DNA from 3 places in the Pseudomonas vranovensis genome. Region 2 is predicted to be linked to each of the others. Evidence: riboswitches for the same ligand, from Rfam matches in the RefSeq annotation. Region 2 holds a riboswitch; each other region holds the start of a gene.
The links. Region 2 has a riboswitch for cobalamin ahead of cobO (cob(I)yrinic acid a,c-diamide adenosyltransferase). Riboswitches for the same ligand answer to the same signal wherever they lie in the genome.
Positions count from the first base shown of each region.

Region 1 (3,265 bases), 1.3 Mb from region 2:
TGTCCGGCAAGGTCAGCTCGCAGCCGAGCAGGGCAGCGCTGGCCGCCACTGCGGTGACGCCGGGGACGATCTCGTAGGGAATGCCCAGCGCGCGCAGGTGGCGAATCTGCTCGCCAATGGCGCCATACAGGCTTGGGTCGCCACTGTGTACCCGGGCCACATCACGGCCCAGGTCATGGGCGGCCTTGATCGCCTCGATGATTTGCCCCAGGTGCAGTTCGGCGCTGTTGATGACGGTCTGGGCGCTGTGTCCTTCGAGCACAGCGGCAGGCACCAGTGAGCCGGCATAGATGATCACCGGACAACGGTGGATCAGGCGTTGGCCCTTGACGGTAATCAGTTCGGGATCGCCGGGGCCGGCACCGATAAAGTAGACGGTCATGCACAGTCCTTGGGATAGAAAGGGAGAATTATCCGCCAATGCCGCCGGCGCTGGCCAATGCCAGGGTGGCATCGGCGTGCAGGGTGCGGGTGACCTGCAGGTGAGCGGGGCCGGCAACCTGTTCGGCCAGCGCCAGGGCGGCGCTTTCGGCCACGCCGTAGCAACCGCTATGGGCAAAGGCGACGTCCGAGCGGTGGCTCAAGCGCGGCTCGAAGGCCGACAGCTGCGCAGCCGAGAAAAACACAACGGGCACACCCAAGCGGCTGGCCAATTGAATCAGGCCCGGCTCGTCGCGCTTCAGATCAATACTGGCAAGGCCCGCGACTGCCGCCAGGGGCAGTCCGTGGGCCTTGAGGGTGTGTTCGAGCAGGTTGCCCAGCGTGTCGACCGGGCAACCTCGCCGGCAACCCAGGCCGACAAACAACTGCATGTCAGGCCTGCTTCGGGCGACGGAACAGCCAGGCGCTGATCAGGCCCAAGGCCAGCCAGAACGCGGCATTGGTCACCAGCGAGGCAACCTTGAACTCGGCTTCCAGCGCCTCGGGAGCGAGCATTTCGTGTACATCAGGCTGCGGCGCGCCAATCACGTGGGGCACTACCAGCAGTACCACGCCCAGGGCCTTGAACAGCCAGTTGTGGGCGAACACGATCAACCCGAGCCCCACGGCGGTGGCGGCAGCGGTACCCACCCACCAGGCCTGGCGCTGGGCCAGGTCGGCCGCGGCAGTACCGGGCAGTTCCGGCGGCAGCCCCAGGGTCGGGGCCAGGCAGAACACGGCAAAGCCACCCAGGCCCCAGAGGGCACCGGTGAGGGCGCTGTTGGGCGCGCGCAGGGTATAGAGCGCGGCCAGGATCAGGGCGAAGCCGACGGCCACCACCAGGTTGCCGCCGGTGGTCGACAGCACTCGCTGCCAGCCATCCTCGGGCGACCAGGCTTCACTGTCATGATGATGGTCGGCGGCGACACCGTGAGCATGCTCATGGGGCTCGACCGCCGGGGCTGCGCTTTCATAGGTTTCCGCCTGCAGAATCAGCGGCGCCACCCAGAAGCTTTGCAGCAGGGTCAGCAACAGGGCGGCCAGGAGGCCTGCAAACCCTGCAGTACTGGCAATACGCTTGATCATCGGTCGGCACTCAGTGGCAAGGGAAGGCGGCGCTGTGGCGGGTGTCGTGGGCGGCGTTGTGCACCGCTTCGATAGGCGAGAAACCGGCGAAGTAGACCAGGCACAGGCCCAGCAGCGAGGCACCGACAGCAACCAGCAGGCGCTGGCTCAGGGTTGAGGGGGTAACGGCGGAGTGACTGGCGGTACTGGTACGCATGGCGCTTTCCTCTTGGTGTTGTCGGCAACAGGCAAGCGCAAGAAACCCCTGCACGGCGTCCGTCCAGGGGTTGCAACAGCGCCCGCCCACCGCGGGTTTGTCAAATCGAGCCTGGGCCGGTCTCCGGGCTGGCGAGGGGCGGGCAGATTGCCGCGCCGAAGGCGTCACCTTCCCATGCCGAACTGCGGGCACAGTGGTTCTGACGCTTTCCTCGCTTACCGTTGCGGGGGCAGCACTGGACTTGTCCTACGTCGTGATCAACACGTGTATGACGCACCGGTTTCCCGTTTCACCCTGTAAAGGGCACCCAAACGAATCGCACTAGCAAATCACGCAACCACGCAAGCGTCAATTGTGACAGCAGTTGACCACTCACCGGGCACTGCGTAGCCTAGCCGCTTCGAGGTTCTTCGGCGTTGGCCGAAGCTAAGACGGGAACGCGGTTGAAGCCGCGGCTGCCCCCGCAACTGTAAGCATTGAACGGTTCGACACAGCCACTGCATCGCTGCGGGAAGGCGTCGTTCGACTGGCCGCCGGCCGGTGCAATGCAAGCCAGGAGACCTGCCTCGATCAGTTTCCGACATTAAACCGGGCGGGGTGATCCGGTGGCGAACGCGCCCGGGCAGTGCTGCCTGTGGTTCTCGTCCTGCATGCCCGCCATTTGCTGCCAAGGGCATCGACATGAAAACACTGGCCAAACTCCCTGTCACCATCGTTACCGGCTTTCTCGGCTCGGGCAAAACCACGCTGCTGCGTCATATGCTCGACAACGCTCAGGGCCGACGCATTGCCGTGATCGTCAACGAGTTCGGCGAGCTGGGCATCGATGGCGAGATCCTCAAGCAGTGCAGCATCGGTTGCACCGAGGAAGAAGCCAGCGGCCGCGTGTATGAGCTGGCCAACGGCTGCCTGTGCTGCACCGTACAGGAAGAATTCTTCCCGGTGATGCGCGAGCTGGTAGCGCGCCGTGGCGACCTGGATCATATCCTCATCGAAACCAGCGGCCTGGCCCTGCCCAAGCCGCTGGTGCAAGCTTTCCAGTGGCCGGAAATCCGCAACGCCTGCACGGTCGATGCGGTGATTACGGTGGTCGACAGTCCGGCCGTGGCCGCTGGCACCTTCGCCGCCTTCCCGGAGCAAGTCGATGCCCAGCGCAAGCTGGACCCGAACCTGGATCACGAATCGCCGCTGCACGAACTGTTCGCCGACCAGTTGGCCAGTGCCGACCTGGTGGTACTGAACAAAGCTGACCTGATTGCCCCTGAAAACCTGGCCAAGGTACGCGCCGAGGTGCAGGAGGAGCTGCCGCCAGCGGTCAAGGTGATCGAAGCGAGCAGCGGTCGCTTGCCGCTTGAAGTGTTGCTGGGCCTGGGCGCCGAATCCGAAGCGCATATCGATGGCCGCCGCACCCACCACGATTCGCACCATGACGGCGACGACGACCACGACGATCATGACCACGACGCCTTCGACTCGATCTCCATTGAGCTGCCTGAAGCCGACGAAAGCCTGCTGCTCGATGCCCTGACCCAACTCGTAGTCCAGCACGGCATCCTGCGGGTC
Region 1 covers NZ_CP159259.1:1,876,121-1,879,385, forward strand. The annotation lists gene cobM (precorrin-4 C(11)-methyltransferase) at 1-382, opposite strand, end outside; gene ABVN19_RS08755 (cobalamin biosynthesis protein) at 411-812, opposite strand; gene ABVN19_RS08760 (CbtA family protein) at 814-1,506, opposite strand; gene ABVN19_RS08765 (CbtB-domain containing protein) at 1,517-1,702, opposite strand; cobalamin riboswitch at 1,799-2,028, opposite strand; cobalamin riboswitch at 2,089-2,286, shown strand; gene cobW (cobalamin biosynthesis protein CobW) at 2,384-3,265, shown strand, end outside.
Region 1: linked by a shared signal. The riboswitch ahead of ABVN19_RS08765 (CbtB-domain containing protein) and the one ahead of cobO (cob(I)yrinic acid a,c-diamide adenosyltransferase) in region 2 are both predicted to bind cobalamin.

Region 2 (3,265 bases):
TCGGGCCAGCCGATGGCAGGTGCGACGTTGACGGTGGGGATCAAGGTCTTGTTCGGTTCGGGCAGTTGCGGCGAGGGGCCGAACCCTTCGCCGACATCCAGCCGCGCTGTCTCACCGCAGCCGCCCAAAGCGGCACCCACCGCCAGCAGCAATACAATCCGGGTTGTGCCCATGTCGTGTCCCTCGCAAAGATGGCCTTCGTTGAGGGTAGAGGCACGCAGGGCTGGGGAGGTTCCCTTGTTCAGGCCTGCTTGAGCAGCAGTGCCACGCCCGGGTGATACTGGCCTGCTTCGTTGTGCAGCTTGCGATAGGCGTAGGGGAAGTACCAGGCAATGGCGCAGGCGGTGTGCTTTTGCAGGTCGTCGACCAGGTCCTGCAGCTCTTCGGGGCTGGCGTGCTGGCCCGCTTTCCAGGGGCTGGCGAACAGGGCGGCAACCTTGAGTTGGCTGGGTGCCGCCACTTGGCGTGCAGCGTTGGCGGTTTCCTGCAGGGCGCCGGACAGGTCCAGCCTGGCAATGCGCGGCCAGCGCTGGCTGGCTTGCAGGTAAGCCGCCTCTTCGCGGCTGGCGATATACAGGTCGCAGTGGCCTTCGCGCTCGCCTTCGTCGCGCTGTTTTTTGCTCTGGTGATGCTGCAGGGTCACCATCTCTGCTTGCCAGGCCGCAGCCGACAGCAGCCCCAGGTTGGCCTGGGCGCCATGCCAGTAATGGGCTTCGCCATCGCCCAGGGTCTGGTTGAAGCGATCGATGCAATCGATCCACCTCTCCAGAGTCGGACGCAAAAATTCCAGGCGCGGGTTGTTGATAATCAGGCCTTTCATGCTGCGCTCTCCTTTGTCGTTGTGATCGAGTACAGCCATTTGTGGCTATTTGATATCACCTAACGCAACGTGACACAAGATGACAAAGACGGCATTGATCCAGGCCAGTGGCGCGCCGTTGATTGACGCTCCGAGTGCAACCCTCTAACCTTCGCGACTTGTTTCAGGTGCTCTGCAGGCCGTGGCCTGGCAGGGTGAAACTGGGAAGCCGGTGGGCACGCAAAGGCGTGCGAATCCGGCGCTGCCCCCGCAACGGTAAGTGAGTCAAGGCCGCGCATGGCCACTGGGTGAAAACACCCGGGAAGGCGCGCGGTCCCGGGTGTTCATGACCCCGCTCACAAGCCCGGAGACCGGCCTGAAACAGTCAACGGCATCACGGAGGGTGATGCGCGGTTTCTTCGGCTTGCGCCGCAGCCCTGCGCCTTTCTTCGTCTGCCATTTCCATACATCTGTCGTCCTCTGTTTGCCGCGAACCCTGCAGCCACGTGCTGCTACGCTCGTTGCGAGCTGGCCGACAGTGGTTTGCGGAGACTTCGATGACTGAATCCACCGAGCGTGACGAACGCCACTTGGCGCGCATGCTGCGCAAGAAGGCGGTAATCGACGAGCGTATCGCCAACGCCCCCAACGAATGCGGGTTGCTGCTGGTGCTCACCGGTAACGGCAAGGGCAAGAGCAGTTCGGCTTTCGGCATGCTCGCCCGGGCCATGGGCCACGGCATGCAGTGTGGCGTGGTGCAATTCATCAAGGGCCGCAACAGTACCGGCGAGGAGCTGTTCTTCCGGCGCTTTCCCGAGCAGGTGCGCTACCACGTCATGGGCGAGGGATTTACCTGGGAGACCCAGGACCGCCAGCGTGATATCGCCGCCGCCGAAGCGGCCTGGGCGGTGTCCCGACAGTTGCTGCAGGACCCGGGCATTGCCTTCGTGGTGCTCGATGAACTGAACATCGCCCTCAAGCATGGCTACCTGGATCTGGACCAGGTGCTCAGCGACCTGCAGGCTCGCCCGCCCATGCAGCACGTGATCGTCACGGGGCGTGGTGCCAAGGATGAAATGATCGAACTGGCCGACACCGTGACTGAGATGGGCATGATCAAGCACGCGTTCCAGTCCGGCATCCGTGCCCAGAAGGGCGTCGAACTATGACCGACACCCGGCACTGCCCGGCGGTCCTGATCGCAGCGCCTGCCTCGGGGCAGGGCAAGACCACCGTGACCGCCGCCCTGGCGCGTCTGCATCGCAACCAGGGGCGCAAGGTCCGGGTGTTCAAGTGCGGTCCGGATTTTCTCGATCCGATGATTCTGGAGCGGGCCAGCGGCGCCCCGGTGTACCAGCTCGACCTGTGGATGGTCGGCGAACAGGAAAGCCGGCGCCTGTTGTGGGAAGCTGCGGGCGAGGCCGACCTGATCCTGATTGAAGGGGTCATGGGCCTGTTCGACGGTACGCCGTCCAGCGCCGACCTGGCCCGCCATTTCGGCGTGCCGGTGCTGGCGGTAATCGATGGCACGGCCATGGCCCAGACCTTCGGTGCCCTGGCCCTGGGGTTGGCGCGTTATCAACCGGATCTGCCCTTTGCCGGCGTGCTGGCCAACCGGGTTGGCACCCTGCGTCACGCCCAGTTGCTTGAAGGCAGCCTGACCGAGGGGCTGCGCTGGTACGGCGGCCTGTCGCGGGAGACCGGCATCGAATTGCCAAGCCGTCACCTTGGCCTGGTCCAGGCCAGCGAGCTCAATGACCTGGATGTTCGCCTCGACGCCGCGGCGGCTGCCTTGGCCGCCAGTTGCGAGTCGGCGCTGCCGCCAGCCGTGGCATTTGCCGGGCCCACTGAGCAGGTGATCGAGCCCTTGCTCGACGGTGTGACGATTGCGGTAGCCCGCGACGAGGCATTTGCCTTCACCTATGGTGCCAACCTCGACCTGCTGCGGGCCATGGGCGCGGAGCTGGTGTTCTTTTCGCCGCTGCATGACCGCGAGCTTCCGCCTGCCGACAGCCTGTACCTGCCGGGCGGTTATCCGGAGCTGCACCACCAGGCCCTGGCCGCCAACACCTCGATGCTGGCAACCCTTCGCGCCCATCATCAAGCCGGAAAGCCCTTGCTCGCCGAGTGCGGCGGCATGCTTTACCTGCTCGATGCCCTGACCGACGTCGCGGGCGAACGTGCCGAATTGCTGGGCTTGCTGGCGGGCGAAGCGGTGATGCAAAAACGCCTGGCGGCGCTGGCCCTGCAAGCGGTCGAGCTACCGGAAGGTGCTCTGCGGGGGCACACCTATCACCACTCCCTGACCAGCACCGAGCTTGAACCCATTGCCCGTGGCCAGAGCCCCAATGGCGGCCGCGGTGCCGAGGCGGTCTACCGCTGCGGGCGGCTGACAGCCTCTTACGTGCATTTCTACTTTGCCTCCAATCCCCGGGCGTCGGCGGCGCTGTTGGCACCATGAACGAG
Region 2 covers NZ_CP159259.1:591,969-595,233, forward strand. The annotation lists gene ABVN19_RS02745 (sorbosone dehydrogenase family protein) at 1-173, opposite strand, end outside; gene ABVN19_RS02750 (hypothetical protein) at 242-820, opposite strand; cobalamin riboswitch at 969-1,194, shown strand; gene cobO (cob(I)yrinic acid a,c-diamide adenosyltransferase) at 1,357-1,968, shown strand; gene ABVN19_RS02760 (cobyrinate a,c-diamide synthase) at 1,965-3,260, shown strand; gene bluB (5,6-dimethylbenzimidazole synthase) at 3,257-3,265, shown strand, end outside.

Region 3 (3,265 bases), 2.2 Mb from region 2:
CCGTCCTCACTGGTGGAGTACTGACCGTACAGCGACAGTTCGTCCGTAACGGCAAACACCAGGCCGGCGCGCCAGTTGCCACCGCCCAGGCTGCGGTCGCTGCGGGTGTCGTTGACCAGGTTGTCGCGGTCGATGTGGTTCTGGTCGCGGCGGATGCCGGTTACCAGCGACCAGCGCTCCGACAGTTGGGTGCGGTTCTCGGCGAACAGGGCGAAGGTGCGGGTGGTGCTTCGGGTTTGCGGGCGGGTCGGGTCCTGGCTGTGGAAGTAGCCCGGTGCCGGGTTCCACGGGTCGATGTAGTCGCCGCCGATGTCGTTATACGGTGAGTTGCTGTCGATGCCGAAGCGGATGCGGTTGTATTCGGCGCCGACCACGGTCTTGCTGGCCAGGCCGAACAGCGCGTGGTCGAAGGTGAAGCTCTGGCGGTCGCCGATCTGCTCCTGGTGGTGCTTGATCTCCAGGTAACTGCCACGCTCCAGTTGCCCCAGGTCGCTGTGCCAGGTGTAGTCCTCGGCATTGCGCCAGTGGCGACGGCTCTTGATGTAGTACAGCTGGTTGCTGGCGCTGATTGACTCGCTGATGGCCCAGTCGGTGTTCAGGCGGGTCCATTCGTCGTGGTAGCGCTGCACGTCATCGCGCACGTTGTAGTTCTTCTTGCGCAGGCTGTCGCGGGAGTGGCCGTCGATCAGCGGCGTGCCGAAGTCGTTCATCGGCTCGGCATCGCCGCGCTCGTGGGCCAGGGTAAAGCTCAGGTCGTCGCTGGCATCGAAGCGCAACGCTGCGCTCATGGCGCGGCTTTTGGAGTCACCACGGTCGACCCAGCCATTGCCGTGCTGGTCATTGAGGGTGATCCGGTAACTCAGGCGCTCGCTCAGCGAGCCGCCGCTGTCCAGGCCCAGTTGCTGACGGTCGTCGCTGCCGTAGCCCAGGCGCAGGTGGTTGCGGATGTCGCCGGCAAAGGGTTTTTTCGGGATCACGTTGACCACCGCACCCGTAGCACCTTCGCCGTACAGCACAGAAGCCGGCCCCCGGATGATGTCGATACGCTCGACCATCCACGGGTCGACCGGGAAGGTCTGGGTGCCGGCGCCGGTGTACATGCGCGAACCGTCGAACAGGGTCATCACCGAACCGTGGCCGGTGAAGCCGCGCGCCGACAACGCGGTGTTGCCGTTGCCCGGCGTGCCCACAGAGGTGATGCCGGGGGAGCGAGTGACGGCAGCTTGCACGGTGCTGTTGTTGCGACCGTCAATGGCCTCGGCGCCCAGGCTGCTGGTGCTGGCCGGCGTGTCCATGGCGCTCAGGTTCAGGCGTGAACCGGCGGGCAGGGGCGTGGCCAGGCTGATCGGGTCGTTGTCGCTGGTGCTGGTGATGGCCGTTGAAGGCAGGGCCAGGGCAGAAGGACTGTGTTCTTCAGCGAAGGCCGGCAGCGAGAGTGCCAGGCAGGGGGCCAGGGCATTGGCCGCCAGGGAGTGAAGCTTGGAGTTACGGGACATGTCGTTCCACAATCAACAGGAATGAATGAATCCCGGAGGGAACAACGCATGGAGGAATTGCGCGCGCAGGCGAACGCAACCCGGCCTGCGCCCGCCCACCGCGGGGTTGCCAAACAAAGCTTCAGGCCGGTCTCCGGGCTTGCGAGGGTCATGAAGGCCTTCACCTTCCCATGCCGAGGCACAGTGGTGTTTCGAAGGCTTCGCTCGCTTACCGTTGCGGGGGCAGCGCCGGACTAGTCACGAAAGTGACGCACCGGCTTCCCGTTTCACCCTGCGCACGGCGGCGCAGGACACCTGAAACTGGCGCGCATGGGAACATCGAATGCCTTTGCAGTCAATGCGTTACGCGCAAATGCATCGCGGGGCAAGTCGAGACGTCGCCCCACGAAAAATGAGGGTCAGCGTCCGCGCTTTCGCGACACCACCGCCTCGATGTTCTTGCGCCCGATCAGTTTCGGCTGTGCAGGCTCTTCCAGCCACTTGTACATCACCAGGCTGTCCACCAGCCCGAGCCGGGCATGGCGATACGCCCTCGGCAGGCGCCCGACGATTTCAAAACCCAGCTTCTGCCACAAGGCCACGGCCGCTTCATTGCTCGACACCACCGAGTTGAACTGCATGGCCAAAAAGCCCTGCTGGCGTGCCAACTGCTGGGAGTGTTCGCACATCAGGCGTGCCACGCCACGACCGCGGGCGGCCTCGCAGACCATGTAGCCGCAATTGCTCACGTGGCTGCCGGGGCCGGCGGCATTGGCCTTTAGGTAGTAGGAACCAAGTAGTTCGCCATCCTCCTCGGCCACCAGGGTGTGCAGCGGGGACTCCAGCCACAAATGACGCGCCTGTTCCTGGCTCAGGGCCGGTTCGAAGGCATAGGTTTCGCGGGCGCTGACGATGGCCTGGAAGGTCGGCCAGAAGTGTTCGAAATCAGCGGCGGTCATGGGGCGGAGGGTAATCATGGCGGTTCCTGGCAACGTGAACCGCGAGTCTGAAAGTGTTGGAGCCGGCATGCAACTGTTTGTGCAGGCCGGCTCCCATACGTTCAGATGTCGACCTTGCCTACCGCATCCATCGCCCGCGCCGAATACACCAGCGCCGCACCGGCATTCATGGCCACGGCCACGCCCAGTGCCTCGGCGATTTCTTCACGGGTAGCGCCTTGCTTGACCGCCTGCGCCGAGTGTACGGCAATGCAGCCGTCGCAGCGGGTAGTCACGGCCACGGCCAGCGAGATCAACTCACGGGTCTTGGCATCCAGGTGGTTGGTCTTGGCCCCGGCGCCGCTGGCGGTCATATAGCCGTTGACCGTGTCGGGGGACAGTTGCTTGAGGTCGCCGATACCGGCCATCAACTGCTTACGGTAGGCGTCCCAGTCCATCATGCTCATCGTCTTCACCTTGTGCTGTTGGCAACATGAACAGTGAAGCTAGTTTTTCAATCGACGGGGCGCCGTTGGTCGATGGGCCTGAAACGGTAGGACTTTGGTAGGAGACGACGCACCGCCGCTCCTACAGGCCATCAGATGTAGATGAACACCAGCACCAGCGCAGCCACTACCGCCCATTTCTCCAGGTAGTAGCGGGTACGGTTGCGCTTTTTCATCGCCTTGCCACGCTCACGGATCTTGTAGATACGGGTGAACAGGCGGTTGATGCCCCCGGTCTTGTCACCGGCATCGTTGGGGGCTGCCGCAGCAGCCATCACCTTGCGGCTGAACCAGCGGTTGAACGCGGTCGCCCAGCGGTACTTGAGGGGGCGCTCGACATCGCAGA
Region 3 covers NZ_CP159259.1:2,761,724-2,764,988, reverse strand. The annotation lists gene ABVN19_RS12685 (TonB-dependent receptor) at 1-1,496, opposite strand, end outside; cobalamin riboswitch at 1,603-1,809, opposite strand; gene ABVN19_RS12680 (GNAT family N-acetyltransferase) at 1,895-2,452, opposite strand; gene ABVN19_RS12675 (carboxymuconolactone decarboxylase family protein) at 2,536-2,880, opposite strand; gene lpxO (lipid A hydroxylase LpxO) at 3,012-3,265, opposite strand, start outside.
Region 3: linked by a shared signal. The riboswitch ahead of ABVN19_RS12685 (TonB-dependent receptor) and the one ahead of cobO (cob(I)yrinic acid a,c-diamide adenosyltransferase) in region 2 are both predicted to bind cobalamin.